Regions from separate parts of the Pseudarthrobacter sp. NPDC058119 genome, predicted to be linked through region 2. Evidence: predicted binding sites of a transcription regulator. Region 2 holds the regulator's gene; each other region holds the start of a gene.
What was found. Region 2 encodes LexA, which represses DNA repair genes until DNA is damaged. Its sites were predicted from a motif close to TCGAACANNTGTTCGA; they were not measured.
Positions count from the first base shown of each region.

Region 1 (9,808 bases), on a different contig from region 2:
TTGGTGCGGGCATGCGGGCTCGAAGCGGTGTGGGAGGGCGTGGAAACGGCGGAGCAGGCCGACATACTGCGCGGCCTGGGTTGCCGGAGCGCCCAGGGCTACTATTTCAGCCGCCCCGTTCCCCCGGAACAGATTCCGGAACTCTTGGCTGACCAGCAGGAAAGCGCTAACCAGTAACGCAAAAACTACTGCGCTTTTCCGGCCGCCGTTATACGATCAGCGTGCGGTGTCTGCTTTTCGCCGCCTCGGAAATCAGGTTGGCAGCACCGTTCTTTTATAAGGCGTTTGGACATTTGAACATTTTTGGGCCATCGGGTCATTACTTCGTCAACTGGGGGCGTTGCTAATGTCGGTTCGGGTACAGGCATGGGGAATTATCGCTGCCGTGCTGGCGGATACGGATCCTGCGGGAGCCGCCGTCCGGCAGCGGCTGAGCAACAGCCTCGACGAGAATCCCGGAGTGCCCGAGCGGGCCCTCCTGGAGTATCTCCTCGAGACCCGGCGCAGCGACGCCAACATGGTGGAAACCCTGGAGGATGCCCGGGAGATGCGCCTGACGCCGCCGGCGCTTCCGCCGCAGTTCGCGGAGCAGCTGGACGCGATCCGCAGCACCTCCCGGATCAGCGCCCTGCTCGCGAACCAGATGCTGATGACCGCCTTCCAGCCGATCTATGGGCTGCAAGGGAAATCGGTGGTGGGCGCCGAAGCGCTCTCCCGCTTCGTCAGCGATGACGGCGCGGCCGCCGAGCTCTGGTTTGCCGAGGCCGCCGCCGTGGGCCTGGGTGCCAACCTGGAGTTCTCGGCGCTGGGATCCGCGGCTGCGGCCGCCCGGGACCTGCCCGGGAACCTGTATGTGTCCCTCAACATTTCGCCCACGTCCTGCATGGATCCGAGGCTGCCGGAACTGTTCGAGCACATTGACCTTCCCATCCACCGAGTGGTGCTGGAGCTGACTGAGGACATTCCGGAAGAGGAGTACCTGCAGTTCCTGTCCGCCGTCAATCCGCTGCGGGAAAATGGGCTGCGCATTGCGGTCGATGATACCCACACGGGCGCCGGCGCGCTGAGCCGCATGATCCACCTCCGGCCCGACTTCCTCAAGGTGGGCCGGAACGTGATCGGCGACGTCGACAAGGACGGCCTGCAGCGGGCGCTGGCTGCCTGCCTGGTGGACTTCACTGACCAGATCGGCATCACCCTGGTGGCCGAGGGCATCGAAACCGTGGGTGAGCTTAAGGTCCTCACCGAGCTGGGGATCAGCGCCGGACAGGGGTACCTGCTGGGCCGGCCGTCGGTGCGGCCCAAGGACTGGGCCAGCTGGAACACGCGCCTGGACGTGGACGGACTGGAGCGCCAGCTGGCGGGCCAGCCGGAACCGCGGGCCGTCCGGCGCGCGGAATCTTCCTGACCAGGCCAGGCCAGCGGCGGGGCGGCGGGCGTCCTGCGCACCGCCCCGCCTGCCGTCCCGGCGTTATTCGGAGTGGCCCTGGTCCCTGCTCATCTGCCCCTCCGCCGGGGGCGTCTCTCCCGGCGGGACTCCCCCGCCGGGTTCCAGGCCGGTGACATTGCCCTCCAGCGGATCCGGATTCGGTGAGCCGGCGGATTCCCCGCTGCGCTGTTCCGCCGGGCGTGGCTCGGCGGCACCCACCTGGTCCTTCCCCGGACGGTCGGGGTTGGCGGGGTCATTTTCCGGATGGTAAGTGCTCATTGCTTTCCTTCCTCTCCGGCTGCGGTCCGTTCCCCAGCACTGGACTAATTGTAAGCATGCTGATAATTCTGGAGGAGTAGGGCCGGAACGCCGCTGGGCGGCCGGCACGCAATGTCGGAAGGAGCAGTCACATGGGAATCGGCGACAGCATCGGCAAGGCAACAGAAAACGCCATGGAGGACCTGGCCGGGACATCCAAACCGACAGAGAAGACGGATGTGCCGGACCCGGCAGACCCGAACGATGACGTGGAAGTCCACTCATCCCTGAGCGAAGGCTCAAATGCGATGGAGGCAGAGAAGCAGAAGGCGCCCGGACTCAAGACGGGAGCCTCCCCGGACCCGGTCTCCAACAGCCCGCTGGGCGGGGATGCCGACGAAACAGGCGGCAGTGCTGCGGGCAGTGGCCGGGACCAGGACAGGGCCGCGGACGACGAAGGCCTGGCCGGGGACGCCACGGCACCCACCGAAGGGGACCGGGCCTAGCAGGCGGCCGCCGGGGGCCGATCGCCCCCGGGGCCGGCGGGCCACTGGCCGCGGGTGCGCAGTACGTCGCGGAGCAGGTCCGCCCGGTCCGTGACGATGCCGTCCACACCCAACTGGAGCAGGCGGTGCATTTCGCCGGCATCATTGATGGTCCACACGTGCACCACCAGGCCCAGATCATGCGCGCGCCGGATGAAGCCCGGGGTGACAACGGGAACCCGCCCGTAGCGGACGGGCACCTGCAGGGCGTGCACGTCCCGGAGCACCCTGCGCATCAGCCGGTGGAAGACCGGCCGTGGAAGCATGGGGCCCAGCAGCGTGAACAGGGCATTCGAGGCCACCCCCGCGGAGGAGGCCACCGGGCGGCTGAGCAGCTTGAGTACAGCCCGCCGCCGCCGGTCCGAGAAACTGGTGACCAGTACCCGGTGATGGACCTGGTGCCGCTCGATCGCGGCAGCAGTGCTCTGGACCGAGCGCCAGTCCTTCACGTCCAGGTTCAGATGCGCGTCGGGAAGCTGGGAAACCAGTTCGTCGAACGTGGGGATGGGTTCCCGGCCATTGATCCGGGCCTTTGCCACATCCGCAGCGGGCAGTTCAGCCACCTTGCCCCTGCCGTCCGTGACGCGGTCCAGGGTTTCATCATGGAACAGCAGCAGCACGCCGTCCGCGGTGGTATGCACGTCCGTTTCGAGGTACCGGAAACCGAGTTCGACGCCGGCGCGGAACGCGGCCATCGAGTTTTCCAGGCCCTCAGCCGAGAATCCCCGGTGCGCCATCCCGATGGGAAGCTGCCGCCCGGCGTCGTCAGGGTGGTCAAAGAAAGGCAGGCTCACACTGCGAGCCTACCGCCGGCGTCCGCGGGAGGAACCCGACGTCAGTCCAGGCAGCCGGTCTCGCCGCAGGGAACGATGTCCACGCCATCGCCGCAGTGCAGCAGGGTCCGGCCGCCACCAGCGTCCAGGTGGACCCAGACCGCGGTGTGGTCCGCCGTAATGGTGTCCACCACGCCGCCCGCCTCAAACCCGGGCGCGAACTGGACCCGGACCCGGTCCCCCTGGCGCAACTGCTTCCAGTGCGGAGCGGGCGTTGCTTTGCGCAGCGGCGCGTCGGCTGCGTGCTGCCTGACGTTTCTTGCCATGGTTGCCCCCTTATTGAGCCCGGCGGGAGGGTGCCTGCTCTCCACGCTTTACGGTACGGCGGGAAGGTAAACGCCAGGTGAGCGCAAGCTGTGAAGTTGGGGGCGCCGGACCCGCACGGCAGGGTCAGGAGAACTGGACGCCCAGGGCGGCGAGCCGCTCCTCCAGGACCTGGGCCACGCCGTCGTCGTCAAAATGCGGCGCCTGCTGCCCCGCCGCGCGGATGGCCTCCGGATGGCCGCTGGCCATCGCGTAGCCGTGGCCGGCCCAGCGGAGCATCTCGATGTCGTTGGGCATGTCGCCGAAGGCCACGACGTCGGCGGCGTCGATGCCCAGTGCGCCCGCGTATTCAGCGAGGGTGACGGCCTTATTCACGCCCGGCAGGGACAGTTCCAGCATGGCAACGCCCGGTGAGGAGTGGGTGGTGGCGGCCAGGTGTTCGACGGCGGGTGCCACCTCGGCGAGGAATTCGTCCGGGGTACCCTCGCGGACGATGGCAAGGAATTTGACCACCGCATCCTGGTCGGTGAGTGTGTCCCGCAGCGGTGCGGGGGTGAACTCGGCGAGGAGTTCGCTGGATTCGTTCTCGATGAAGCCCGGCTCCAGATGGAAGCCGGTGAGCGTCTCCGCGGCAAACAGGGCGGCCGGGCGGAGCGCCTTGATAATGCGCCGGACTTCCAGGACGGTGTCGATGGCCAGGGTGCGCGCGGAGACCAGGCGGTCCGCCTCGAGGTCCCAGACCACGGCACCGTTGGAGCAGATCACGCGGCCAGTGTGGCCCAGCTGCTCTTCCAGGGGGTGCAGCCAGCGGGGCGGGCGGCCGGTGACAAACACCAGTTCGACGCCGGCGTCACGGCAGGCGTGGAGAGCCCGGATGGTGCGATCGCTGATTTTTCCGTCGTGTCCGAGGATCGTTCCGTCAATATCGCTTGCCACCAACCGCATCCTGCAAGTCTACGTGGGGGTTCGGCCGGCGTCGCCCGCACCGCGGCCTCCGGACTGGATGCGCCCCTCCCTGATGCGCACGCCTCGGCCCAGTGCCCGATGTCGGTCGCGGGGACTACACTGAATCTATCGAACATATTTTCGAATAAAGGTGTGTTGTGGGCGTTATTGTCGGTCCCCGCGTGGTAGATGCGGGTGCCTCGTTGTTCTCGGTGCTGATCTCGCCAGTGGCGGTCGCAGCAGGCTTCCCGTCGCCCGCACAGGACTATTTCGACGGGCGGATCGACCTGAATGCGCACCTGATCAAGGACATCACCAGCACTTTCGTGGTCCGCGTGACCGGGGATTCCATGGAAGGAGCAGGGATCAGCGACGGCGACGAGTTGATCGTCAACCGTGCCCTTGAACCCAAGGACGGGTCCGTGGTGATCGCGGTGCTGGACGGGGAACTGACCGTTAAACGCCTGCGCATCACCGGCACCGGCGTGGTGCTGCAGGCGGAGAACCCGAAGTACCCGGACATCCGCGTACCGGCATTGTCCGAGCTGACCATCTGGGGCGTGGCCACCAGGTGCCTGCATCATGTCTAGGGAGTGGCGTGCCTAAGCCCGCCCTCATGCGGCGGATGCCGCAGATAGCGCACGTGGACGTCAACTGCTTCTACGCCTCCGCCGAGCGCGCCTTCGACCCCTCGCTGGAAGGCCGCCCGCTGGTGGTGCTGTCCAACAACGACGGCTGTGCGGTGACCCGCTCCCCCGAAGCGAAAGCCCTTGGCATCGCCACCGGCGAACCGTGGTTCAAGCTTGCGCCGAGGGCCAAGGAGTGGGGCCTGATAGCCAAGTCCAGCAACTATGAGCTGTACGGGGACATCAGCTCACGGGTCATGGAACTGCTGGGCAGGTACTCGGCATGGCTGGAGGTGTACAGCATCGACGAGGCCTTCCTGGGCGTGAAGGGCGGCCCGGAAGACCTCCTGGCCTTGGGCCGCCAAATGAAAGAGGCGGTCCGGCGGCATGTCGGGGTGCCGGTCTGCGTAGGCATCGCCCCCACCAAGACCCTGGCCAAGCTCTGCAACAAGTGGGCCAAGAACAATCCCGCTTTCGGCGGCGTCTGCCTCTGGGAGGCGGTACCGGCTGACGTCCGGGAACTCCTGACGACCCGGTTGCCTGTGGATGAGATCTGGGGCATTGCCGGCCGGCTCACCAAGCGGCTCAATGTGCTGGGAATCTTCACGGTGCAGGACCTTGTCAGGGCGGATCCGGTCATGATCCGGGACAAGTTCTCCGTAGTGCTGATGCGCACCGTTTTGGAACTGCGGGGCACGCCCTGCATCCCCATGGAGGAAGAACGCGTCGGCCGGGACCAGCTGATTTTCTCCCGTTCCTTTGCCACGCCGGTCACAACAGCCGCCGGGCTCCGGGAGGTGTTCAGCGTTTACGGGCAGCAGGCCAGCGCCAGGCTCTCCAAGCATGGACTGCAGGCAAAGGTCCTGACAGCCTTCGCTGCCACCTCGCCGTTCCGGGACCACGAGCAGGCCTATCCGTCGGTGTGCGTCCCGCTGCCCATGCCCACGGCGGACCCGCTGCTGCTCGCCCGGGCGGCGCACGCGCTGCTGCCAAACATCAAGGAAGGGCTGAAGTACGCCAAGGCGGGCCTGATGCTCACCGACCTTCGGCCCACGGGCAACCAGCCACCGCTGGAGCCGTTCGAGAACCGGCACGAGGAACGCGGCATCGGACCCCTGCTGGAGAACGTGAGCCATCGCTTCGGGCGCGGCTCGATCGGGCTGGGACACGCCGGAATCAAGTCCGGCCTGGACTGGACCATGAAACGGGATATGCGCTCACCCCGGTACACCACGCATTGGGACGAACTCCCCGTGGTCAAGGCGGCCTGACGCCCGCGGGTTCCGCCGCCGGCCGGAGGACAGGCGGCGGAACCCCTGTTCGGGCGCTAGGCCCGGGACCTGTTTTGGAGGAAGTGGAAGATCAGCACCACCACGGCCACCACCAACAGAATGTGAATGAGGCCGCCGCCGATGTTTGCGAGCAGTCCGAGGAGCCAGAGAACGGCGATGATAATAGCGATCCAAAGCAACATGAGAATCTCCTACATTGTTTTCGTTCGAATTGCTGATTGTTCAAGCCGGCGCTGCACAAAAAGCCGGCCGTAAGGAATCCACCCCTGCCTCTCGCTCCAGGCCCCCATGCCGCACGTATCCTCCACACCCACGTGGCGTGGTGGTAATCACCATATTTCAGGAATTGCCAACTGGAAACGGCATACCGACAGGAAATAGGAACGTGTCTTATGACCTGTCGTCCGCGGGGCCGCGGATAAGACGTTCCGGGACGTTTTTTGACCCCCGGCGACGCTGTATTGCGTGTCCGGGTCGCCCCGTGAACGCCCGCTACGGGATTGATTGTGGGGCCGCCGGGCCATCCGTAACCTCGTCTCAGCATCCGCCCCAGCAGAGGAGTTTCCATGGCCAACCCGCAGGACAAGAATCCGCAGAACCAGCAAGGTTCAACCCGAATCGTTGCCGGCCAGCCGGCCAAACCCAAGCGACCGGTTGGCGTGAAAATCGGGATCGCGGCTGCCGTCCTGGCCCTCATCGGCGGGGGCGCCGCCGTCGCGTCCTCAGTCAACGCCGGGGCCCCTGCGGCCACGCAGGAGGGCGCCCCCGCCGGCAACCCCGCGACCGAACTGAAACTTGGCTACTTTGGGAACGTCACCCACGCGCCCGCACTCGTCGGTGTCAGCAAGGGCTTCATCAAGGATGAACTCGGCAGCACCAAGCTCAGCACCCAGGTGTTCAACGCCGGCCCCGCCGCCATCGAGGCCCTGAATGCAGGGGCCATCGATGCCACCTATATCGGACCCAACCCGGCGATCAATTCCTTCGTGAAGAGCCAGGGCCAGTCGGTCAACATCATCGCCGGCGCCGCCGCGGGTGGCGCGCAACTGGTGGTCAAGCCGGAAATCACCTCCGCCGCGGATCTCAAGGGCAAGACCCTCGCTTCCCCGCAGCTTGGCGGAACCCAGGACGTGGCCCTGCGCGCGTGGCTTTCATCCCAGGGATACAAGACGAACGTGGACGGCAGCGGTGACGTGGCCATCAACCCCACGGAAAACGCGCAGACCCTCAAGCTGTTCCAGGACGGAAAGCTCGACGGCGCGTGGCTGCCTGAGCCATGGGCGTCACGGCTGGTGCTGAACGCCGGGGCGAAGGTGCTGGTGGATGAGAAGGACCTGTGGGACGGTTCGCTGTCCGGTAAGCCGGGCGAATTCCCCACCACCATCCTGATCGTGAACCGGAAGTTCGCTGCCGACCACCCGGACACCGTGAAGGCACTGCTGAAGGGCCACGCGAAATCGGTCGAATGGCTGAACAGCGCGTCCGCCGCTGACAAGGCGACCGTCATCAATGCAGCCCTCAAGGAAGCCGCCGGTGCCGAACTGTCGGCGGACGTCATTGACCGCTCGCTGAAGAACATCGTCTTCACCGTGGACCCGCTGGCCGGCACCTACCAGAAGCTCCTGGCCGACGGCGTGACCGCAGGCACCACCAAGCAGGCCGACATCAACGGGATCTTCGACCTGCGGGCCCTCAACAGTGTCTCCAACGTAAAGACCTCCGCCGCCGGCCTCGGGCAGGAGTAACAGCTCATCGATTGCTCCGTAAACGCCCTTTTCACCCCCGTAACGGCATCTACGGAGCAATCGATGTAACCCTCGGGACCGCTCCGTGCCCGGGACCGGCAAAGGATCCGGCGCCGCAGTCTTTCTTGCTTGAATCCTGCGCCTTTCCCGCGGTAAGGCAACGCAGCCCGCCTTTAGGCTGGGAGGGTTGGCCGGCCGGGGGGCGGCCGGGACCAGGGGGATGCCGGTGCACGGTTACGGGAATGGCAGTGATTCGCAACAGGACAGGCCGGGCGGCTACGCCCCGCCAAACGTCCGGCGTTCCCCCAGCGGACGCATCCCGCAATGGGCCATCGATGAGGCCTTCGGTAAGACGGAGGCCGCTTCGCCCTGGCGGGCGCCCGAGCCCTCTCACCGGGGCCGGAAGAAGTTCCGGGGAGGGCCCGGCCCGCGGAGCTGGTCCAAGCGGACCGTCCGGTTCCGGACGGTCCTGGGGATCGTGCTGCTTGCCGGCCTGTACTTTTCGCCGGCGCTCTTCGACCGCCTGGTCCTGCCCGCCGTCGCCCCCTACCTGCCGGGGGCGAAAATGCCGCCGCCGGGGTACGAAGCCGCCTCCGCACCGTTGGGCACGCCGCCGGCAGGCACAGGCTCCACGGCCTTCGTGCTGCAGGAGTCGCCGAGGGCGAGCCAGCCGGTCATTGCCTACGACCCGTGCCGACCGGTCCATTACGTTGTCCGTCCGGACAACGCGGTTCCAGGTGGCGACGCCCTGATCCGGGAGGCCGTGGCAGCAGTTTCCCAGGCCTCCGGGCTGCAGTTCGTCGACGACGGAGCGACAACGGAAGCGCCGTCAGATGACCGTTCGGCGTTCCAGCCGGACCGCTACGGAAAGCGGTGGGTGCCGCTGCTCATCGCCTGGTCGACGCCTGTTGAGACCCCCGGCCTCGCAGGGAATGTCGCCGGCCTCGGCGGGAGCGCCTACGTGGACGTCGCCGGCCAGCCGCTGGTCCTGGAAGCAGGGCAGGTGCGCCTTGATGCCCCCGACCTTGCCGGCATCATCACCGGCAGGCCGGACGGGGCGGCCGAGGTGCGCGCCATCATCATGCACGAGCTCGGACACGTGCTGGGCCTGGACCACGTCAATGATCCGACCCAACTGATGTACGCAGAAAACATGGGCGTCAGGGACTTCGCTGCCGGCGACCGCGCCGGCCTGGCCCTGCTGGGCAGCGGACCGTGCGTCCCGCAGCTTTAGCGACGGGCTATGCCTCTTTTTCTGCCCCGTGCATCTCCTCGCGGGTGGGCGGGTTGGCGCCCGGGCGGGACACCGTGACGGCAGCGGCGCGGGCTGCATGTTCCAGGAGTGCGGAGAGTTCCTCGACGGGAAGGCCGCGCAGGTCCTGCCGGTTCTGGGCGCCGTCCAGCTCACGGTCCACCAGGCCGGACAGCAGGGCGGCCATGAACGAGTCGCCGGCGCCCACGGTGTCCGCCACCTCCACCCGGGGCGCAGGAATGGCAGCCTCGCCGGCGCGGCACACACCCCACGGGCCTTCCGCGCCGCGGGTCACCACCACCATTGCGGGCCCCTCTTCGCCGCCCAGGGCCAGCCACTTGCGGGCCGAATCCAGCACGTCCTGTCCAGGGTAAAGCCAGGCCAGGTCCTCGTCGGATGCCTTCACCACGTCGGACAACGTCACGAACTTCTCCGCCTGCCCCCGTGCATAGTCCACGTCCGTGATGATGCTGGGCCGGCAGTTGGGATCGAAACTGATGGTGGCAGACGGGTGGGCATATTCGACGGCGGCCAGCACCTCGGTGGCACCGGGCGCCAGCATCGTGGCAATGGAGCCGGTGTGCAACAGGGTGGTTCCCTGCAGCATGAAGCCCAGCCG
Region 1 is NZ_JBHVTN010000006.1:21,154-30,961, reverse strand. It holds gene ACFVTD_RS13535 (putative bifunctional diguanylate cyclase/phosphodiesterase) at 1-177, shown strand, start outside; gene ACFVTD_RS13530 (EAL domain-containing protein) at 347-1,408, shown strand; gene ACFVTD_RS13525 (DUF6480 family protein) at 1,472-1,708, opposite strand; gene ACFVTD_RS13520 (hypothetical protein) at 1,840-2,193, shown strand; gene ACFVTD_RS13515 (glycerophosphodiester phosphodiesterase) at 2,190-3,026, opposite strand; gene ACFVTD_RS13510 (hypothetical protein) at 3,068-3,331, opposite strand; gene ACFVTD_RS13505 (HAD family hydrolase) at 3,456-4,274, opposite strand; gene ACFVTD_RS13500 (LexA family transcriptional regulator) at 4,433-4,864, shown strand; gene ACFVTD_RS13495 (Y-family DNA polymerase) at 4,891-6,171, shown strand; gene ACFVTD_RS13490 (lmo0937 family membrane protein) at 6,228-6,374, opposite strand; gene ACFVTD_RS13485 (ABC transporter substrate-binding protein) at 6,759-7,937, shown strand; gene ACFVTD_RS13480 (matrixin family metalloprotease) at 8,158-9,171, shown strand; gene ACFVTD_RS13475 (carbohydrate kinase) at 9,179-9,808, opposite strand, start outside.
Region 1: ACFVTD_RS13500 (LexA family transcriptional regulator) is a predicted target of LexA. The motif match lies at 4,404-4,419, and genes of this name have one in related genera.

Region 2 (9,808 bases):
GCCGACGGGCTGGAGGTTGCCCGGCCGGCCCTCTCCGTGAGCATGGGCAACCCGCACACGGTGGTGGCGCTTGCCGAACTCTCGGAGCTCACGGGCACCCGGCTCTTCACCGCCCCCAAGGTTGAGCCGGTTCCGGCGAACGGGACCAACGTGGAATTCGTGGTGCCGGCCGAACCGCTGGTCCATGACGGAGTGGGATCCGTGACCATGCGGGTGCACGAGCGCGGCGTGGGGGAGACCCAGTCCTGCGGGACCGGTGCCTGCGCTGCCGCCGTCGCCATCAGGCACTGGGCCGGCGCGGAAGCCCCGGACGCCTGGCGGGTCCACGTTCCCGGCGGAGTGGTGGGCGTGAAGTTCTTTGCCGGCCCCGGCGGGCACGAGCATGTGGAGCTCAGCGGCCCCGCCGTCATCGTGGCGAGTGGGACGCTTTCCTGACCGCCAGGATCCGGAAGGACTTTGCCGTCGACTCGCGGGTCACGGTGAAGGAGCTGTCCAGTTCGGCCGCCAGCCAGCGCTGAAGCGAATCGGAGCCCAGGTTCTTCTGCACCACCAGCCATGCCGTCCCGCCCTCTGCCAGGCGCGGCAGCCACATTTTGAGCAGGGCATGCAGTTCGTCCTTGCCGATCCTGATGGGCGGGTTGGACCAGATGGTGTCGAAGCGGATCTCCGGATCCACGGACCCGGGGGTGCTGGCGACGACGTTGGCCAGCCCCAGTGCGGCAGCGTTCTCGTTGGTCAAGGTGATGCAGCGTTCGTTGACGTCCACGGCGTAGACCCTGGAAGCGGGTGCCAGCAGCGCCATGGTGAGCGCCACGGGTCCCCAGCCGCATCCGATGTCCAGCAGGTTTCCCTTGGGATGCGGCGCCGGGACGCCGGCCAGGAGCACCGCGGTGCCTTTGTCGATGCCGTCGGGACTGAAGATCCCCTGGGAGGTCTGGAGCCGCCGCGCCTCACCGGCCAATTCCACCGTCAGGGGCTTCCTGGTAAAGGGGCCGGCAGGTGACGGGCTGAAATAGTGTGCGGACTCCATAACTGGCCAGAGTAGTTCCCCCTGCAGCGTAATGGGAAACCGGCCCGCAGCCGCTCTGCTACGCTGGCGTACATGTTCCTGATCTTCGAGTAGCTGGTACGGGCCGCGCCCGTCCCGCACACTGTCCTCCCGCGACAGTCCGTCCCGCAGCGACGCAGGTTTCCGTACCTTCCGCTTTGCGCACCGGCCAGGCTTTTCCGCCCGCCCGGCCGCCGGACACAACTCGAAAGTCAGCCCCCTGCTGCACTTCGCGCCCTTGGTCCGGCTTTTCCAGCCCTGCCGCCGTCCTGACGCGGCCCTCAAGCCCCGGCATCGCAGCCGGCGGCGAAACAACCAGGAGAACTGAATGACCGCAGGCCGTCAGCCCAGCGCGAATACTTATCAACATCGAGCCAATCAGCACTATTCTGGAACTGCCGAATCTTCAAAGGAGACCATGACCAGCCAGCCCAATTCCGGTTCCGATCCAGCCACCCAGGACATGAGTCCGCAGGAGATCCAGGCTGTCATCGACCGGATCCTCGCCAAGGACGTCCCCGCCAGGAATGCCGGCACGTCCGGCGGTGAAGGCGGCAGCGGAAAGGCCGTGTTTGGCAAGGCCCAAGCCATTTCCCGGCTCGACGAAGAACATTCAACGTACGACGGCGACCAACAGGACCTCGAGGAACGGCGTGCACTGCGCCGCAGGGCGGGTCTGTCCACCGAGCTTGAGGACGTCACCGAGGTTGAATACCGGCAGCTGCGCCTGGAACGCGTGGTCCTGGCCGGGCTTTGGTCCGAGGGGACGCTGGCCGACGCCGAAAACTCACTGCGCGAGCTGGCCGCCCTGGCCGAGACCGCCGGTTCGGAGGTCCTCGACGGGTTGGTGCAGCGCCGCGACAAGCCGGACCCCGGGACGTTCCTGGGTTCCGGCAAGGCCCAGGAACTGAAGGACATCGTCATGGCCACCGGCGCGGACACCGTGGTGGTGGACGCCGAACTGGCACCTTCCCAGCGCCGCGGCCTCGAAGACATCGTCAAGGTCAAGGTCATCGACCGGACAGCCCTGATCCTGGACATCTTCGCCCAGCATGCCAAGAGCCGCGAAGGCAAGGCACAGGTGGAACTGGCGCAGCTGGAATACCTGCTTCCCCGCCTGCGCGGCTGGGGCGAGTCGATGTCCCGCCAGGCCGGCGGCCAGGTGGGTGGCGCCGCCGCCGGCATGGGCTCGCGTGGTCCCGGTGAGACCAAGATCGAACTGGACCGGCGCCGGATCCGTACCCGCATGGCCAAGCTGCGGCGCGAAATCGCCGCAATGAAGCCGGCACGCGAGACCAAACGGGCCAACCGCCGTCGTAATGAAGTACCCTCCGTGGCCATCGCCGGGTATACCAACGCCGGCAAGTCCTCGCTGCTCAACCGGCTCACGGACGCAGGAGTCCTCGTGGAGAACGCCCTGTTCGCCACGCTGGATCCCACTGTCCGCAAGGCCGAAACCGCTGACGGCCTGGGGTACACCCTGGCCGACACCGTCGGATTCGTCCGCTCGCTGCCCACCCAGCTCGTGGAAGCCTTCCGCTCCACCCTGGAAGAGGTGGCGGACTCGGACCTGATCCTGCATGTGGTGGACGTTTCGCACCCCGATCCCGAAGGTCAGATCGCTGCGGTCCGGAAGGTCTTCAGCGAAGTCGACGCGCGCAAGGTCCCTGAGATCATCGTCCTGAACAAGGCCGATGCGGCGGACCCTTTCGTGGTGGAGCGGCTGAAACAGCGCGAGCCGCGGCACGTGGTGGTCTCGGCCAGGACCGGGGAGGGCATCCCGGAACTGCTGAAGGCCATCAGCGAATCCATTCCCCGGCCATCGGTCAAGATGGAGCTGCTTATTCCCTACGACCGCGGAGACCTGATCAGCAAGCTCCACGAGTCAGACGCCGAGATCCTCAGCCTGGACCACATCGAAGCCGGGACCAGGGCTGCGGTGATGGTCCGGGAGGGCCTCGCGTCCGAACTGGAACAATTCGTCGTCAATGACTGATCCCGCTGCCGGCGAAGCTGCGCAGACGGCCGGCGAGCAGTTCGTTATCGAACTGCTCGACCGCGCCGTCGCCGGCATGGGCGGACAAAGCCGCACCGGACAACACGAAATGGCCCGCCAGGTGGCCCGGGCCATCGAAACCGGAAACCACCTCCTGGTCCAGGCCGGCACCGGCACCGGCAAATCGCTGGCCTACCTGGTACCGCTGATCGCCCATGCCCTGGAAAGCAACAAGCCCGCGCTGGTCTCCACGGCGACCCTGGCGCTCCAGACCCAGATTGTGGGGCGGGACCTGCCCCGGCTACTGAAGAACATCACGCCGGCGCTGGACCGGCCGGTCAAGGTGGCCCTGGTCAAGGGCAGGTCCAACTACGTGTGCCGCCACAAGCTTGAAGGCGGGTTCCCGTCCGAGGAACCGTCGGAAGGGCAGCTGTTCTCCCTGGGGGAGGACACCAGTGTTCCGCACTTTGCTGCCTCGGTGGGCGGACCGTCGTCGCAGCTGGGCAAGGAAGTTGTGCGGTTGCGCGAGTGGGCGGAGAAGACGGCCACCGGCGACCGCGACGAGCTGCTGCCTGGCGTGACCGACCGTGCATGGCGGCAGGTTTCCGTTACCTCGATGGAATGCCTCGGGGCCCAAAAATGCCCGATGGCCGCCGAATGCTTCAGCGAGCTTGCCCGGCAGGATGCCGCCGAGGCCGACGTGGTGGTGACCAACCACGCCATGCTGGCCGTGAGCGCGTTTGAGGGACTGGCAGTCCTGCCCGAATACGACGTCGTGGTGGTGGACGAAGCCCACGAACTGCAGGACAGGGTGACCGGTGCCGTGTCCGGGCAGCTGTCCGTCGCCATGGTGCACGCCGCCGCTTCCGGCGCGCGGAAACATACCGCCATTACCGTTGATGCGCTGAACGCCGCAGCTGCCAACCTGGAAATGGCCCTCGCGGGCGCGCCCAACGGGCTGCTCCCCAACGGCCTGAACGATGAGCAACTCGACTGCGTGGACCAGTTGCGTGAAGCGTGCCGGGCTGCGTTGTCCGATTCCAAAGGGGACAGCAACACCACGGCCGACGGCGGGCGGCAGCTGGCGCGTTCCCGGCTAATGCTCATCCTGGAACTTTGCGAGCGGCTGATCGCCGCCCGGGAAAACCGGGAGGTGGTGTGGTTCTCCCGCGCGAGCACCTTCGATCCGGGCCAAGGCTATTCGCAGCCCGATGACAGTGCTCCGGTCCTGGTCAACATTGCACCGCTTTCCGTCGCCGGGCGGCTCCGGGAAGGGCTCTTCGCCGACCATACCGTCGTGCTGACCTCTGCCACCCTGGCGATCGGTTCCGCGTTCGAACCGGCCGCAGGAGGCCTGGGCCTGCTTGGTGACGGCGCGCCCAGCTGGACGGGCGTGGATGTTGGATCGCCCTTTGACTACCCGAAACAGGGCATTCTTTACGTTGCCGGCCACCTGCCCAAGCCTGGCCGGGGTGTCTCCCCGGAGGCCCTGGCCGAACTCGAAGCGCTCATCAAGGCCTCCAACGGGGGAGCGCTCTGCCTGTTCTCGTCGCGGCGGGCGGCTGAGGAAGCTGCCGATGCCCTCCGCCCGAAGCTCGGCATGACTGTCCTCTGCCAGGGGGAGTCGACCATGACCGCCTTGGTCAAACAATTCGCGGACGAACCGGACACCTGCCTCTTCGGAACCATGTCCCTGTGGCAGGGCGTTGATGTTCCCGGTGGATCCTGCCGGCTGGTCGTGATTGACCGCATCCCCTTCCCGCGGCCGGACGACCCACTCATGACGGCGCGTTCGCGTGCCGTGGCGCACGCAGGCGGAAACGGTTTCATGTCTGTTTCCGCCACACATGCTGCCATACGGCTCGCCCAAGGGGCCGGCCGCCTGATCAGGTCAACCGGCGACAAAGGCGTGGTGGCAGTCCTGGACTCGCGGTTGGCCACCGAACGCTATGCGGGATTCCTGCGCGGCGCCCTCCCGCCGTTCTGGGCCACCACTGACCGCGCCAAGGCGCTGGCAGCCCTCAGCAGGCTGGGCGCCCACGCGTCCTGAGATCCGGCGCGTCCTGGGAACCGCCGGACAGCGCCTGCGCGGATGCCGCGCAGGCGTTCGGGGGCTAGAGCGAACGCAGGACCGAGACGACCTTGCCCATGATGGTGGCATGGTCACCCAGGATCGGTTCGTACTGGGTGTTCTGCGGCAGCAGCCAGGTGTGGCCATCGCGCTGGCGGAAGGTCTTTACGGTGGCCTCGTCATCCAGCAGAGCAGCGACAATGTCACCATTGGCGGCGTCGGCCTGGCGCCGCACCACTACCCAGTCGCCGTCGCAAATGGCGGCATCCACCATGGAATCGCCGGCCACCTTGAGCATGAAAAGTTCACCCTGGCCAACCAGCTGGCGGGGCAGCGGCATGACGTCTTCGACGAGTTGTTCGGCAAGGATGGGGCCACCGGCGGCAATCCGGCCGACCAGCGGAACCATGGCTGTGTCCAGTGCGGTGGGCAGCTCCGTGACTGTGGCGCCGCCTCCTGCGGCCTGGGGCGCGGCAGGCGTGCCCCCACCTTTGCCCCCGCCATCGAGCGTGAGCGGCATCAACACTTCCATGGCACGCGGCCGCTTGGGGTCGCGCCGAAGGTAGCCCAGCTTTTCCAGCTGCGAGAGCTGGTGGGTCACGCTTGACAGGCTGGCAAGGCCCACCGTGTCGCCGATTTCCCGCATGGACGGCGGATACCCGTTCTCGTTAACGGAGCGCTGGATGGTCTCGAGGATCTTCTTCTGCCGGGGAGTCAGCCCCTTGGTGGTCCTCTTGGATTGCGGGGCGGTCCTGCCCCCGGCGGCTGCTGCTGCCATATTCGCCATTGCCTTTCGCTTGCCGCCAAACCTTCCGCCGGGCGCTGTTCCGCGGTTCCGGTGGAAGGACTCCCGCTGCCATTGTCAGACCCTGCTGATCAACTTCAGGAGTGGTTGTTCCTGGTTCCAAAACTAGGCCAGCCATAGTGCTTTTTCAAACATTTGTTCTAGCGAGTCTCGACAATGTTCGTTGATAGGTGCTAAAACTAAATCAGCAAAGTTCGAATATGTGTTCTAACCAGTAGATGCCTCCTTCGAATACGCGGCCGGAAGATTGCGCGGCGGCGGTATGGAACGGCAAGGGCGTTGGCGGGCGGACACCCGGGCAGCACGGCAAGTCCAGGAGGGCTTAGTTCATGTCAGCTTTATCACTTCACCAGGTTTCACCTTCGTCTGCACCCCTGCGGCTGACCCGCCGGGGGAGGATCGTCCTGATCGGGGTTCCGCTCGTAGTCCTGGCTGTTCTCCTGCTGTCACTCGCCGGGTTTTTCCATTCCCCGGCCAAGGCCTCGGACTCGGCCGCGGACCTCGCAGTGACCCCCACCGTTACGGTGACGGTACAGCCCGGACAGTCTTTGTGGGCCATTGCCGGTACGGTTGCGCCGGACCGGGACGCCCGCGACGTCGTGGCAGACATCGTCCAGCTCAACAACCTCGACGCCGGCACCGTCCTTCCGGGCCAGCAGCTGTTCGTTCCCACGCACTGAGTGGGCTGCCGGGGCTGGGCGGCAACCGTCACATTTTCCGGCGGTTGCCGCGGCAACTAAACTGTTCAGGTGAACCAGCAGCTAGAACGTCTGAACCGGCTTCCCCTCCGCAGCAACCTTCGCGGCCTGACTCCCTATGGGGCCCCCCAGCTGGACGTCCCCATCCTGCTGAACGTCAACGAAAACACCCATGGTGTTCCCGCCGATGTGCGGGCAGCCATTAGCGCTGCCGTTACGGAAGCCGCCGCGGGCCTCAATCGCTACCCGGACCGCGAGTTCACGGCGCTGCGTAAGGCCCTGGCGGAATACCTCGGGCATGGGCTCGACGAAACCAACCTGTGGGCAGCGAACGGTTCGAATGAGGTCCTGCAGCAGATCCTCCAGGCGTTTGGCGGCCCGGGCCGCACCGCCCTCGGTTTCCCGCCCACGTACTCCATGTACCCGTTGCTGGCCAGCGGAACGGACACGCAGTACATCACCGGGGAACGCGCGGAAGGCTATGACCTCAGCGCCGAGTCCGCCGCGCGCCAGGTCAAGGAACTCCAGCCGAACATCGTGTTCCTCTGCTCGCCCAACAATCCCACCGGGACCGGGCTCGGACTGGACGTCGTGGAAGCTGTCTACGACGCCGGCGCGGACAGCCAGGCCATCGTCATCGTCGATGAGGCCTATCACGAGTTCGCACACGACGGAACGCCCAGCGCACTGACGCTCCTGCCCGGCCGTGAGCGGCTCATCGTCTCCCGCACCATGAGCAAGGCCTTCGCCCTGGCCGGTGCACGGCTCGGCTATATGGCCGCCGCCCCCGAGGTGGCCGATGCCCTGCGGCTGGTGCGCCTGCCGTACCACCTGTCCGCCATCACCCAGGCCACCGCCCTTGCGGCCCTTGAACACCGCGAAGCGCTGATGGCCGACGTCCAGGACATCAAGAAGCAGCGGGACCGCATCGTGGCCGAGCTGATCCGGATGGGACTTAAGCCCGCAGCGTCGGACTCCAACTACGTGTTTTTCGGCGGCCTGGAAAACCCGCACCAGGTTTGGCAGGAACTCCTTGACGCCGGCGTGCTCATCCGGGATGTGGGCATCCCCGGCCACCTCCGGGTTACGGCGGGCACTGAGGCGGAAACCACAGCGTTCCTGGCCTCCCTGGAACGCATCCTTGCCGGCCACGCCGCGCTTCACGCCTAGACTGGATATTGCGGCGCTGGACGCCTTGAACCACTTCTTCTCCCACAAAGGATCCCTTCACCATGAGTTCAACCGGATCGAATACGGCTGCAGCCCGGACCGCCCGCATGGAGCGTGCCACCAGCGAGTCCTCCGTACTCGTGGAGATCAACCTGGACGGCACGGGAGTCTCGGACATCGACACCTCGGTGCCGTTCTACGACCACATGCTGACGGCCCTGTGCAAGCACTCGTTGATCGACATGACGGTCAAGGCCACCGGGGACACCCACATCGACGTCCACCACACCGTTGAGGACGTCGCCATCACCTTCGGTGAAGTCCTGCGGACCGCCCTCGGCAACAAAGCGGGCATTCGCCGGTTCGGTGAGGCCACGGTGCCGCTGGACGAGGCCCTGGCGAACGCAGTGGTGGACGTTTCCGGCCGCCCCTACCTGGTGCACGGCGGTGAGCCCGCCGGCCAGGAATACCACCTCATTGGCGGCCACTTCACCGGCTCCCTGACCCGGCATGTGTTTGAAGCCATCACGCTGCACGCCGGCATCTGTCTGCACATGAACGTGCTGGCCGGCCGGGACCCCCACCACATCGTTGAAGCCCAATTCAAAGCCTTTGCCCGCGCCCTCCGCGCCGCCGTCGAACCCGACCCCAGGGTTGAGGGCATTCCCTCCACCAAGGGTGCGCTGTGAGTGGCCAGGAACTGAGGGACGGGGCAATCATCGACCCCTCGGCGTCGCGCAGGCTGCCGTCACCCGAGGGCAAGCCCACCGTCACGGTGCTTGACTACGGTTCCGGGAACGTCAGGTCCGCGGTACGCGCCCTCGAGCGCGCCGGCGCGGAAGTGATCCTGAGCGCCAAACCGGAGGATGTCCTGAACGCGGACGGCCTGGTGGTGCCCGGCGTCGGCGCGTTCGAAACCGTGATGCGCGAACTCAAAGCCGTGGACGGCATCCGGCTCATCGGCCGGCGCGTGGCCGGCGGACGTCCGGTGCTTGGCATCTGCGTTGGCCTGCAGGTCCTGTTCGAAGCCGGCGTGGAACACGGCACCGAAGCCCAGGGCATCGGTGAATGGCCCGGAAAGGTGGAGGCACTTCCGGCTGAGGTCGTACCGCACATGGGCTGGAACACCGTCAAGGTCCCTGAAGGCTCAAAGCTCTTTGCCGGCGTCGAAAACGAACGGTTCTATTTCGTGCACTCCTACGGCGTGCAGGAGTGGAACTTCGACGTCATCCAGCCGCGGATGGCACCGCCCCTGGTGACCTGGTCCGAGCACGGCGGCCCGTTCATCGCCGCCGTCGAAAACGGCCCGCTCTGCGCAACCCAGTTCCACCCCGAAAAATCCGGAGATGCCGGCGCGCGGCTCCTGCGCAACTGGGTGGAGGGCCTGCGCAGGCCGGACGCCGCTGGTTCCGGTGCCCCGGCGAACGCCGGCAGTGTCGCCTAGATGTGGTCCGTACTCCTGATGGGCCTCGCCGGCCTGCTGATTGGCGGCGGCATTTCGTTCCGGCAGCAGGCCAGGCCCCTGTGGCTCCAGGTGTCGTTCTATGTCCTGGCTGCCATGGCACTGGTTGCCGCCTACCTGCTCACGCTGCCGGGTAATTGACCGTCCAGGGGCGGCACGGAGCATTGACGCCACCGGGCGGCCCCGTTTTAGTCCTAACCGAAGAACCAACACCGAGGATGAGTATGACCACCGCACATGACCTGCCGGTACTTGAACTCCTGCCCGCCGTCGACGTCGTCAACGGCCAGGCCGTCCGGCTGGTCCAGGGCGAGGCGGGCAGCGAAACCAGTTACGGAACACCGCTCGAGGCTGCGTTGAACTGGCAGCAGCAGGGTGCCGAATGGGTCCACCTGGTTGACCTGGACGCAGCCTTCGGACGCGGTTCCAACGCCGACCTGCTCCGCGAGGTGGTGGGCAGGCTGGACATCAAGGTGGAGCTCTCGGGCGGCCTCCGCGACGACGAAACCCTGGAGGCAGCGCTTGACCTGGGCGTCGCCCGGGTCAACCTGGGGACCG
Region 2 is NZ_JBHVTN010000002.1:580,289-590,096, forward strand. It holds gene dapF (diaminopimelate epimerase) at 1-435, shown strand, start outside; gene ACFVTD_RS07635 (class I SAM-dependent methyltransferase) at 407-1,030, opposite strand; gene hflX (GTPase HflX) at 1,467-3,044, shown strand; gene ACFVTD_RS07645 (ATP-dependent DNA helicase) at 3,037-5,094, shown strand; gene lexA (transcriptional repressor LexA) at 5,159-5,893, opposite strand; gene ACFVTD_RS07655 (LysM peptidoglycan-binding domain-containing protein) at 6,250-6,600, shown strand; gene ACFVTD_RS07660 (histidinol-phosphate transaminase) at 6,670-7,788, shown strand; gene hisB (imidazoleglycerol-phosphate dehydratase HisB) at 7,851-8,477, shown strand; gene hisH (imidazole glycerol phosphate synthase subunit HisH) at 8,474-9,232, shown strand; gene ACFVTD_RS07675 (hypothetical protein) at 9,233-9,391, shown strand; gene priA (bifunctional 1-(5-phosphoribosyl)-5-((5-phosphoribosylamino)methylideneamino)imidazole-4-carboxamide isomerase/phosphoribosylanthranilate isomerase PriA) at 9,475-9,808, shown strand, end outside.

Region 3 (9,808 bases), on a different contig from region 2:
TACCGGCCCGCGCCCACGGTGGCGTTCGGGCAGCGGGACACCCGGCTGCCCGGGTTCGAGGCAGCTGCCCAGGCCTGCCGCGACAACGGTTTCGAACCCCTGGTCCGGAGGGCCGGCGGACGCGCGGCCGCCTACCACCGGGGCTCCCTGGTGGTGGACCACATCGAACCGGACGCGGATGCCGTTGCCGGCTCCAAGGCCCGGTTCGGGTACTTCGGCGGGCTGTTCGCGGAGGCACTGCGGAACGTCGGCGTCAAGGCGGCGGTGGGGGAGATCCCCGGCGAGTACTGTCCCGGCGAATTCAGCGTCCACGGAACCGATGCCATGGACAGCTCCCACAGGGTGAAACTGGTGGGCACCGCCCAAAGGGTGGTCTCCGGGGCATGGCTTTTCAGCTCGGTGATCGTGGTGGAGGACTCGGCCCCGATCCGGAAGGTGCTGACCGACAGTTACGCGGCACTGGGCCTGGACTGGGATCCTGCTACCGCCGGCGCCGCCAACGACCTTGTGCCGGGACTGGACGTGGCCGCCGTTGAGCAGGCCCTCCTGGAAACGTATGCGGGCCATGCCGCCCTGGAAACTGCTTCGTTCAGCAGCCTGGGGGCATGACCCGCATCACTTGGTGCGTAGCGGCCGGTCAGGCAGCCAGGCGGCTCTTGACCTCGGCGGCGGACGGGTTGGTGGCCGCGCTGCCGTCCGGGAAGAGGACCGTGGGGACGGTGCGGTTGCCGCCGTTCAGCTGCTCCACGAGTTCGGCAGTGCCGTCAACCTCTTCGATGTTGATTTCGGTGTAGCCGATCCCCTGGGCGTCCAGTTGCTTCTTGAGCCGGTTGCAGTAGCCGCACCACGTGGTGGAAAACATGGTGATGGTGCCGGATTCGGGAGTGAAGTCCACAGGGATCTCCTAAACGTCGCTTGAAAGGTTTCCTTACTGTCAACCGTAGCGCGGCGGCCGGTATTCCCTGGTGCCGAACGGCTGCCCCGGCCTCCGGATGACAGTTTGTGGCGGGCGGTGGCAAGCTGGTGCCATGTGTGGACGCTACGTAATGGCACGGGCCGTGGGGGACCTCCTGGCCGAGTTCGACGCCGAACTCGAAGAGGAGGTGAGCATCCCGCCGTCGTGGAATGTTGCACCCACCGATGCCGTCCCGATCGTGCTGGAGCGCGTGAAGGAGGACAGCGCCGGACCACGGCAGGTACGCCAGCTGCACGTGGCGCGCTGGGGCCTGGTCCCGTCCTGGGCCAAGGACCCGAAAATTGGTTCGGGCATGATCAACGCCCGCAGCGAAACAGTCCTGGAAAAACCGGCGTTCCGCAAGGCTGTTCAGTCCCGCCGGTGTGCCGTCCCGGCCGACGGCTACTACGAGTGGAAGCAGGGCCCCGGGAAGTCCAAGCAGCCGTACTACGTACATCCGGGGCAGGACCATGGACTGGTTTTCGCCGGCCTGTATGAGTGGTGGAAGGACCCCTCCGTGCCGGAAGGAGAGCCTGGGCGCTGGCTGTTGTCCACCTCCATCCTCACAGCGGACACGCCTCCGCCCGGGACGGAATCCACCATTTTCGGGAAACTGACCGAACTCCACGACAGGGTGCCGCTGCCCATGGATAAGTCCACCATGGAGGCCTGGCTGGACCCGCAGGCGGATGATGCCGCCGCGCTGGTGGACCTGGTGCGGTCAGGGGTCAAGGACGCCGCTGCGGACTGGCACGTGGAATCCGTCGGCAAGGAAGTGGGCAACGTCCGGAACAACGGCCCGGAACTCATCCGCCCGGTGGAAGCTCTGTTCTAGCAGCCCGGCGCGGGGTGTACTGCCCTCAAACGGTGACCGTACCGGCGTCGTCCACTGCCCAGGTGGGGTTGTACGCCACTTCCCAGCGGAAACCGTCGGGATCGGCAAAGTACCCGGTATAGCCGCCCCAGGCCTTGGTGACGGGCTCCGCAATGATGGCGGCCCCGGCGGCAGCGGCCTGTTCCATGACGCTGTCCACCTCTTCAGGGCTTCCAAGGTTGTGGCTCAAGGTAATGCAGGGGATCCCGTCCGGGCGGCCGGTCATAGCTTCGGCCTGCATCTGGCGGGCATCCCAGAGCGAGAGCACCAGGCCGTGGTTCACCTGGATGAACAGCACTTCCCCGGCGACTTCGCGGTGGACCGGCCACCCGAGGCCGTCAACATAGAAGGCGCGGGACTCCTGGACGCTGCGCACACCGAGGGAAATAAAGTCGACTCTGGGCTCCATGCTTCGATAGTGTCAGATGATGGCGACAATTCAAGGAAACGACCGGGATGCCCGCGCCGACAAGGAACAGCTCGCTGCTGTCCGGGTTGCCGTTGACGAGGTCGATGACCAGATCGTCACCCTCATCGCCCGCCGCGAGCGGCTGATCAGGATCGCCGGTACGCTGAAGGGCGACGACGCGGAAGTACGTGCCCCGGGCCGCGTGGAGCGGATCATCGAACATGTGCGTTCCGCGGCGGAGAAAAAAGACATCGACCCGGACATCGTTGAAGCAACCTACCGGGCCATGATCTCCGCGTTCATTGAACTTGAACTGCGGATCCACAAAGAAAACAGCTGAGGAAGCCTAAGGGGCTTCCTCCACCGGCACGCCGTGCTGGAATTCCCGGCCGTCCGCCTCGCTGAAGGCTGACAGGACATGTCCCTTTCCGAGCCCGTTCAAGGCCGTCATGGGAAAGCTGCCGGTGATGCTGTTCTCCGAATGGGACACTCCGGACAGGTCGAAATCCTCCTCGATGCCCTGGTCCCTGTTGAACGAGTAGCAGGCGATTGCCTCCCCGTTCATGAACTCGATGCACAGCCGGCGCTGCGCTGAATAATCGGGCGAGGCTCCCATCAGCCCCACCACGTAGGCACCCGATACCGGAATGGTGCCGTCGATATCGAACGTCGCAACCAGGGCGGAGTCCTGGGTCTTGATGCTGGCCTGCTTCAGGAGTGCGTCATCGGTACTCATGCCAACATCCTGCTCCCTGCCGCACGCCCCGTCCACCCCCGCCTATGTTTTGGTGCGAACCGGGCGTAGACTGGTGATATTCGAATACATGTTCGAATAATAGTCGTGATGGGGTCAGGTCCGGGAGGTGTGCATGGGCATGTTCAGCGAATCCGTTGACGTGGTGTGTGCCGTCACCGGAGCGCCGGAATCACTGATGTGGGCAGGTGTGTCCTACACCGTCTGCGCCGAACCTGTCCGCTGGTACGAACGCCGGCAGTGGTGGGCTGAGGACAGCAGGGCTCCGCTGGGCAGCGGGCAAGGAGTAGTGGATCACGAAATCTGGCGCGTCCAGGTGCTGCCCGCCCGGGGCGACTCCCGTCCCGCCGCAGCACAGGAACAGTCAGGGGCAGAAACCCTGACCCTCGACCTCTCCCGCCATCTCCGCAGCAACCGGTGGCGGCTGGTGCGTGTCCATGACGCCCTTCGCCCCAGAACTGCCTGATCCGGAACAACATGAGCTTCACCCATCTTCACGTTTCCACGGCATTCAGCGCCCATTACGGAGTTTCCTGGCCTGAGGAGCTGGCCATGGCTGCCGCCGCCGATGGTGCCACGGCCCTTGCCTGCACCGACCGGGATGGCCTGTACGGCACCATCAAGCACCTCAAAGCCTGCATGGCGGCAGGCATCGACCCCATTGTGGGGGTGGACCTTGCAGTATTTGACGACGACGGCGACCAACGCACCCAGGTAGCCGGCAGGGTGGTGGTGCTGGCCAGGGGGCAGAACAACGGCGCCGGCTACCGCGCCCTGTGCCGGCTGGTTTCCGATGCCCACGCGAGGACCACAGGGAAAGCCGGGGGAGTGGTACCGGCAGCAGTAACCCGCGCCGAGCTTGCCTCCCGAACCCTTGACCCCCACACCCTCAAACCCGTGCTGACGGTCCTGCTCGGCCCGGACTCGGACGTCGGCCGGGCCATGGGGGGCCGGCGCTACCTGCGTCCCAGGACACTGTTCAAGCAATGGCTCGACGCAATGCCCGCTGGAACGGTGGTGGCGGAAATCGTCTCCCAACTCAGCGCGCCGGGAAGCCCCCTCAGCACGGCGCACGCTGTGCGCATGCTACGGCTCGCCGAAGAACACCATGTTCCAGCGGTCCTCACCAACGCCGTCCGGTATTGCGCAGCGGACGGCGCACCAACCGCAGATGTCCTGGACTCGGCACGGACTTTGAAGTCCCTCCCGGAACTGGCAGGGGAACCACTCCTGCAACCCACGGGACAGGGCTGGTTGAAATCAGCGGATCAGATGCTTGGCCTGGGCAAGGAAGTCATCTCCGCCGCCGGTTATGGTGCCGCGGACCTCAACCAGTTGATGGCGCAGACTGAGGCGCTCGCCGACCTCTGCAGGATCGACCCCGCCACGGACATGGGATGGAAACAGCCTGTGGTGCCGGAAGCTGCCGTCATCGGCATCAGCCAGGATCCCCACACCGAACTCCTCCAGCGCTGCCACGCTGGTATCGGCAGGCGGTTCCCCGGCATCGGAGGTACAGCGGAACGGGACATGCTGGCGCGTTTGAACCATGAACTGGGCATCATCAACAACCTGGGCTTTTCCTCCTACTTCCTCACAGTTGCCGAGGTTTCCCGGATGATCCAGGACATGGGCGTCAGGGCCGCCGCCAGGGGATCGGGAGCATCCAGCCTGGTCAACTACCTGATCGACGTCAGCCACGTGAACCCGCTCCAGCATGACCTGATCTTTGAACGCTTCCTTTCCAACGACCGCGCCACCCTCCCGGACATCGACATCGACGTCGAAAGTGCCGAGCGCCACAACGTCTACCACAGGATCTTCGAGCGCTTCGGCTCCGAGCGGGTGACCCTGATGAGCATGCAGAACGGATACCGGGCCCGTGGGGCAGTCCGCGACGCCGGGCTGGCGCTGGGCATGGATGATGGCGAGGTGGGGGAGATCGCCAAGCAGTTGTGGCGGTTCTCCGCGCGGAAATTCCGTGAAGCCCTCCAGGAAAAACCCGAACTGCGGGAATTTGCCGGAAGGGTGGAGCAACCCGATGCCCAGGGAAACCAGCAACTCGACCTGCTGGTTGACCTGACCGAACGCCTCGACCGGCTGCCCCGCCACATATCCATGCACCCCTGCGGGGTGATCCTGGGCGATGCGACGCTCCTGGACCGCACGCCGGTCCAGCCAAGCGGGCTTGGCCTGCCCATGAGCCAGTTCGACAAACATGACATGGACCCCATGGGCATGCTCAAACTCGATGTCCTGGGTGTCCGCATGCAAAGCGCCATGGCTTTCGCCGTACGGGAAATCATCAGGATCCACCCCTCCAAGGAAGAAGTGGTGGAGGCCGGGAACCACCCGAAGGGACCTGTCGGATCGGGGCCGGATTACATTGCCGCTAACGGCCGGATCGACCTGAATGCCGTCCCCCTCGATGACGAAGCCACCTATGAGCTGATCAGGAGCACGCACACCCTTGGCTGCTTCCAGATCGAATCCCCCGGACAGCGCGAACTGATCGGCAAGATGGCGCCACGGGAGTTCAACGACCTCATCATCGATATTTCCCTGTTCCGCCCGGGTCCCATGAAATCGGACATGGTGCGGCCTTTCCTGGAACACCGGCACGGGTTTGCCCCCGAGGTCTACCCGCACCCTGACCTCAAGCCAGTGCTGCAGGAAACCCACGGGGTCACGGTATTCCACGAACAGATCCTGAAGACCCTGGATGTCATGACCGGCTGCGGGCTGGCCAAAGCCGATGAATTCCGCAGGGCGTTGAGCAATGAAGCTGGTGAAGCCAGGGTGGAGGAGTACTTCCGGCGCCATGCCAAAGCGAAGGGATATGCCCCTGAAGTGGTGGACAAGGTGTGGGGGACCTTGAAGTCCTTTGCCAGCTTCGGTTTTTGCAAGGCCCACGGTGCTGCCTTCGCCGTACCCACCTACCAGTCCGCCTGGCTGAAAACACACCACCCCGAAGCTTTCCTGGCAGGCTTGTGGGAACACGACCCCGGCATGTATCCCAAACGGCTGCTGGTGGCCGAAGCCCGCCGGCTGGGTATCCCCATCCTTCCCCTGGACATCAACCGGAGCAAAGCCGAATACCGGGTGGAGCGGATTGGGTCAGGCGCGGATGCCGGCCGGCTCGGAATCCGGCTCAGCCTGAACGGGATCTATGGGCTGTCTGCTGCAGAACTGAAGCGCATCGTTGCCGGCCAGCCCTACGACTCGCTGGCGGATCTTCGGGCGCGCTCGCGGCTGAGCAAGCCCAGCATTAGGCGCCTTGCGCAGTTGGGGGCTTTTGATTCCCTGCACCGGGAAGCAGGAGGCCCTGCCAACCGCGCGGACCTGGTGCTCCACCTGCAGCAGCTCCAAACAGCAAAGACTGGAAAGAAGGGCGTTGAAGTATTGGAAGGGCAGTTGTCCCTTCCCCTGGGCGACATCGAACTGCGCAATATCAAACCCGGGCTTCCGGCCCCCACCGTGGTGGAAAACGTCCGGGCGGAACTTGACCTCATGGCCGTGGATGTCAGCACCCACCTGATGGACAGCCACCGGCCCCTGCTGGAGAGGCTGGGTGTCACCACGGCAGACCAGCTCCTCAGCCTGCGCAACGGCACCGAAGTGCTGGTGGCGGGGGTGCGGGTGGCCACTCAGACGCCGCCGATGCGCGGCGGAAGGCGGGTGGTGTTCATCAGTATCGACGACGGCACCGGCTGCGTGGATTCGGTGTTCTTCCACGAGGCGCAGGAAAGCGCCGGTCCGCTTCTGTTTGGTACCCGCCTGCTGCTGATCCGTGGAACCACCCGAAGGACAGGGCCCAGGGGCATCAGCATCAGCGCGAGCATGGCCTGGGACCTGAGCCGAACGGAGAGCCTGCCCTTCCCGGAATCCGTCACGGAGCCCACACCTTCGTCCAACCATGGTTTCGCCGCAGACGGGCCGCATCCGCTGGACGGCATCTCCCGGACCTTGGCGATCACCGGGTTCAACGGGTGAGAGCTGCGTCGCAGCCCCCGTGTGCCGCGTTGGTCGGCCCTTACCGGAACCGATAGCATTGACGGTGGCTGGCTGTGGTCCCCGTATGCCACAAGCTATGAAGCCTTAACTTTGAATAGGAGACACCCGTGTCAGATGCCCAGCAGATCACCCTTCTCGTCGATGGCGAAGAGACCAAGGTGACTACCGGGACAACCGGTGCGGAACTCTTCTTTGAGCGCCGTGACGTTGTGGTTGCCCGCGTCAACGGCGAGCTTAAGGACCTTGACCAGGAACTTCCCGAAGGCGCCGAGGTGGAGGGTGTCACCATTGATTCGCCCGACGGGCTGAACGTCCTGCGCCACTCCACCGCCCACGTCATGGCCCAGGCCGTGCAGCAGCTGCGCCCCGACGCCAAGCTCGGTATCGGCCCGTACATCACCGACGGCTTCTACTTCGATTTCGATGTTGCCGAGCCGTTCACTCCTGAGGACCTCAAGACCCTCGAAAAGATGATGCTGAAAATCATCAACCAGAACCAGAAGTTCGTCCGCCGCGTGGTCAGCGAGGATGAAGCCCGCGAAGCCATGAAGAATGAGCCATACAAGCTTGAACTCCTGGGCAAGAAAAACGAGGCCGCCGAAGCCGGGGAAGGCGTGAACGTCGAAGTCGGCGCCGGTGACATCACCATCTACGACAACGTCGAGCGCAAGGAAGGCACCACCGTCTGGTGCGACCTCTGCCGCGGTCCGCACCTGCCCAACACCAAGCTCATCTCCAACGCCTTCGCCCTGACCCGTTCGTCGTCGGCCTACTGGCTGGGCAACCAAAAGAACCAGCAGCTCCAGCGCATCTACGGCACCGCCTGGCCCACCAAGGAGGCCCTGAAGGCCTACCAGGAGCGCATCGCCGAGGCCGAGCGCCGCGACCACCGCAAGCTCGGCTCCGAACTGGACCTGTTCTCCTTCCCTGACGAACTGGGCTCCGGCCTTCCCGTCTTCCACCCCAAGGGCGGCATCATCCGCAAGGAGATGGAGGATTACTCACGGCAGCGCCACGTCGAGGCCGGCTATGAGTTCGTCTACACCCCGCACATCACCAAGGGGCACCTGTACGAGGTGTCGGGCCACCTGGACTGGTACCGGGACGGCATGTTCCCCCCGATGCACGTGGACGCCGAACTCAACGAGGACGGCACCGTCCGCAAGCCCGGCCAGGACTACTACCTGAAGCCGATGAACTGCCCCATGCACAACCTCATTTTCCGCTCCCGCGGGCGGTCCTACCGCGAACTGCCGCTGCGGCTGTTCGAGTTCGGTTCGGTGTACCGGTACGAGAAGTCCGGCGTGGTGCACGGCCTCACCCGTGTCCGGGGCATGACACAGGACGACGCCCACATCTACTGCACCCGCGGGCAGATGAAGGATGAACTCACCAAGACCCTGACTTTCGTCCTGGACCTGCTCAAGGACTACGGGCTGAATGACTTCTACCTCGAGCTGTCTACAAAGGACCCCGAGAAGTACGTCGGCGACGACGCTGCCTGGGAGGAAGCCACCGCCACCCTCGCCGAGGTGGCACAGGAGTCCGGGCTGGAGCTGGTGCCCGATCCGGGTGGAGCCGCCTTCTACGGTCCCAAGATTTCCGTGCAGGCCAAGGATGCCCTGGGCCGCACCTGGCAGATGTCCACCATCCAGCTGGACTTCAACCTGCCCGAGCGCTTCGAACTCGAGTACCAGGCTGCCGATGGCAGCCGCCAGCGCCCGGTGATGATCCACCGTGCCCTCTTCGGATCGGTGGAGCGTTTCATGGGCGTCCTCACCGAGCACTACGCCGGGGCCTTCCCCGCGTGGCTGGCCCCGGTCCAGGTCGTGGGCATCCCCGTGGCGGAGGCATTCAACGACTACATGTTCGACGTCGTTGGCCAGCTTAAGGCGGCGGGTATCCGTGCCGAGGTGGACACGACCTCGGACCGCTTCCCCAAGAAGATCCGTACCGCCAGCAAGGACAAGATCCCGTTCGTGCTGATCGCGGGCGGGGACGACGCCGAGGCGGGTGCCGTGTCGTTCCGCTTCCGCGACGGAAGCCAGGACAACGGCGTGCCTGTTGCGGAGGCAGTCAAGCGCATCACTGAAGCCGTCCGCAACCGGACCAGCTAGCCGAACGGAAGCAGCACAGTGCAGGAGAACACAGGCGCAGGATATCCAGGCGATGCCGGCGTTACCGACGACTTTGCCCTCGCCGGTGTCCCGGACGCCTTCCAGCGCCTGTGGACTCCGCACCGCATGGCCTACATCAAGGGCGGCCAGCACCAGTTCAAGAATGAGGACGACTGCCCGTTCTGCGTCGGCCCCGCCCGCACGGACGAGGAAGCGCTCATCGTCTACCGCGGCCGGACCTGCTATGTGGTGCTGAACCTGTTTCCCTATAACCCGGGCCACCTGCTGGTTTGCCCCTACCGGCATATCCCTGACTACACGGACCTCACGGTTGAGGAGACAGCGGAGTTCGCCGAACTCACCCAGACCGCCATGCGGGTGCTCCGGAAGGTGTCCAATCCCGGCGGCTTCAACCTGGGCATGAACCAGGGCGTGGTTGGTGGTGCGGGGATCTCCGCGCACCTGCACCAGCACATCGTGCCGCGCTGGGGCGGAGACGGGAACTTCTTCCCCATCATCGCCCAGACCAAAGCCATCACCCAGACCCTCGACGAGGTCCGGCAGCAAGTGGCTGACGCCTGGCCCGGGGAGTCGGATGCTGAATAGGCATGCCCGCGGGTTCTTCACCGCGCTCTTCACCCCGCTGGCCCGCTGGCTCCTGAAGATCGGTGTGTCCCCGGACGCG
Region 3 is NZ_JBHVTN010000008.1:154,810-164,617, forward strand. It holds gene ACFVTD_RS17185 (biotin/lipoate A/B protein ligase family protein) at 1-609, shown strand, start outside; gene ACFVTD_RS17190 (mycoredoxin) at 638-895, opposite strand; gene ACFVTD_RS17195 (SOS response-associated peptidase) at 1,047-1,790, shown strand; gene ACFVTD_RS17200 (VOC family protein) at 1,816-2,238, opposite strand; gene ACFVTD_RS17205 (chorismate mutase) at 2,258-2,578, shown strand; gene ACFVTD_RS17210 (hypothetical protein) at 2,585-2,974, opposite strand; gene ACFVTD_RS17215 (DUF6504 family protein) at 3,108-3,458, shown strand; gene ACFVTD_RS17220 (DNA polymerase III subunit alpha) at 3,470-6,985, shown strand; gene thrS (threonine--tRNA ligase) at 7,114-9,123, shown strand; gene ACFVTD_RS17230 (HIT family protein) at 9,142-9,729, shown strand; gene pgsA (phosphatidylinositol phosphate synthase) at 9,719-9,808, shown strand, end outside.
Region 3: ACFVTD_RS17215 (DUF6504 family protein) is a predicted target of LexA. The motif match lies at 3,055-3,070, and genes of this name have one in related genera.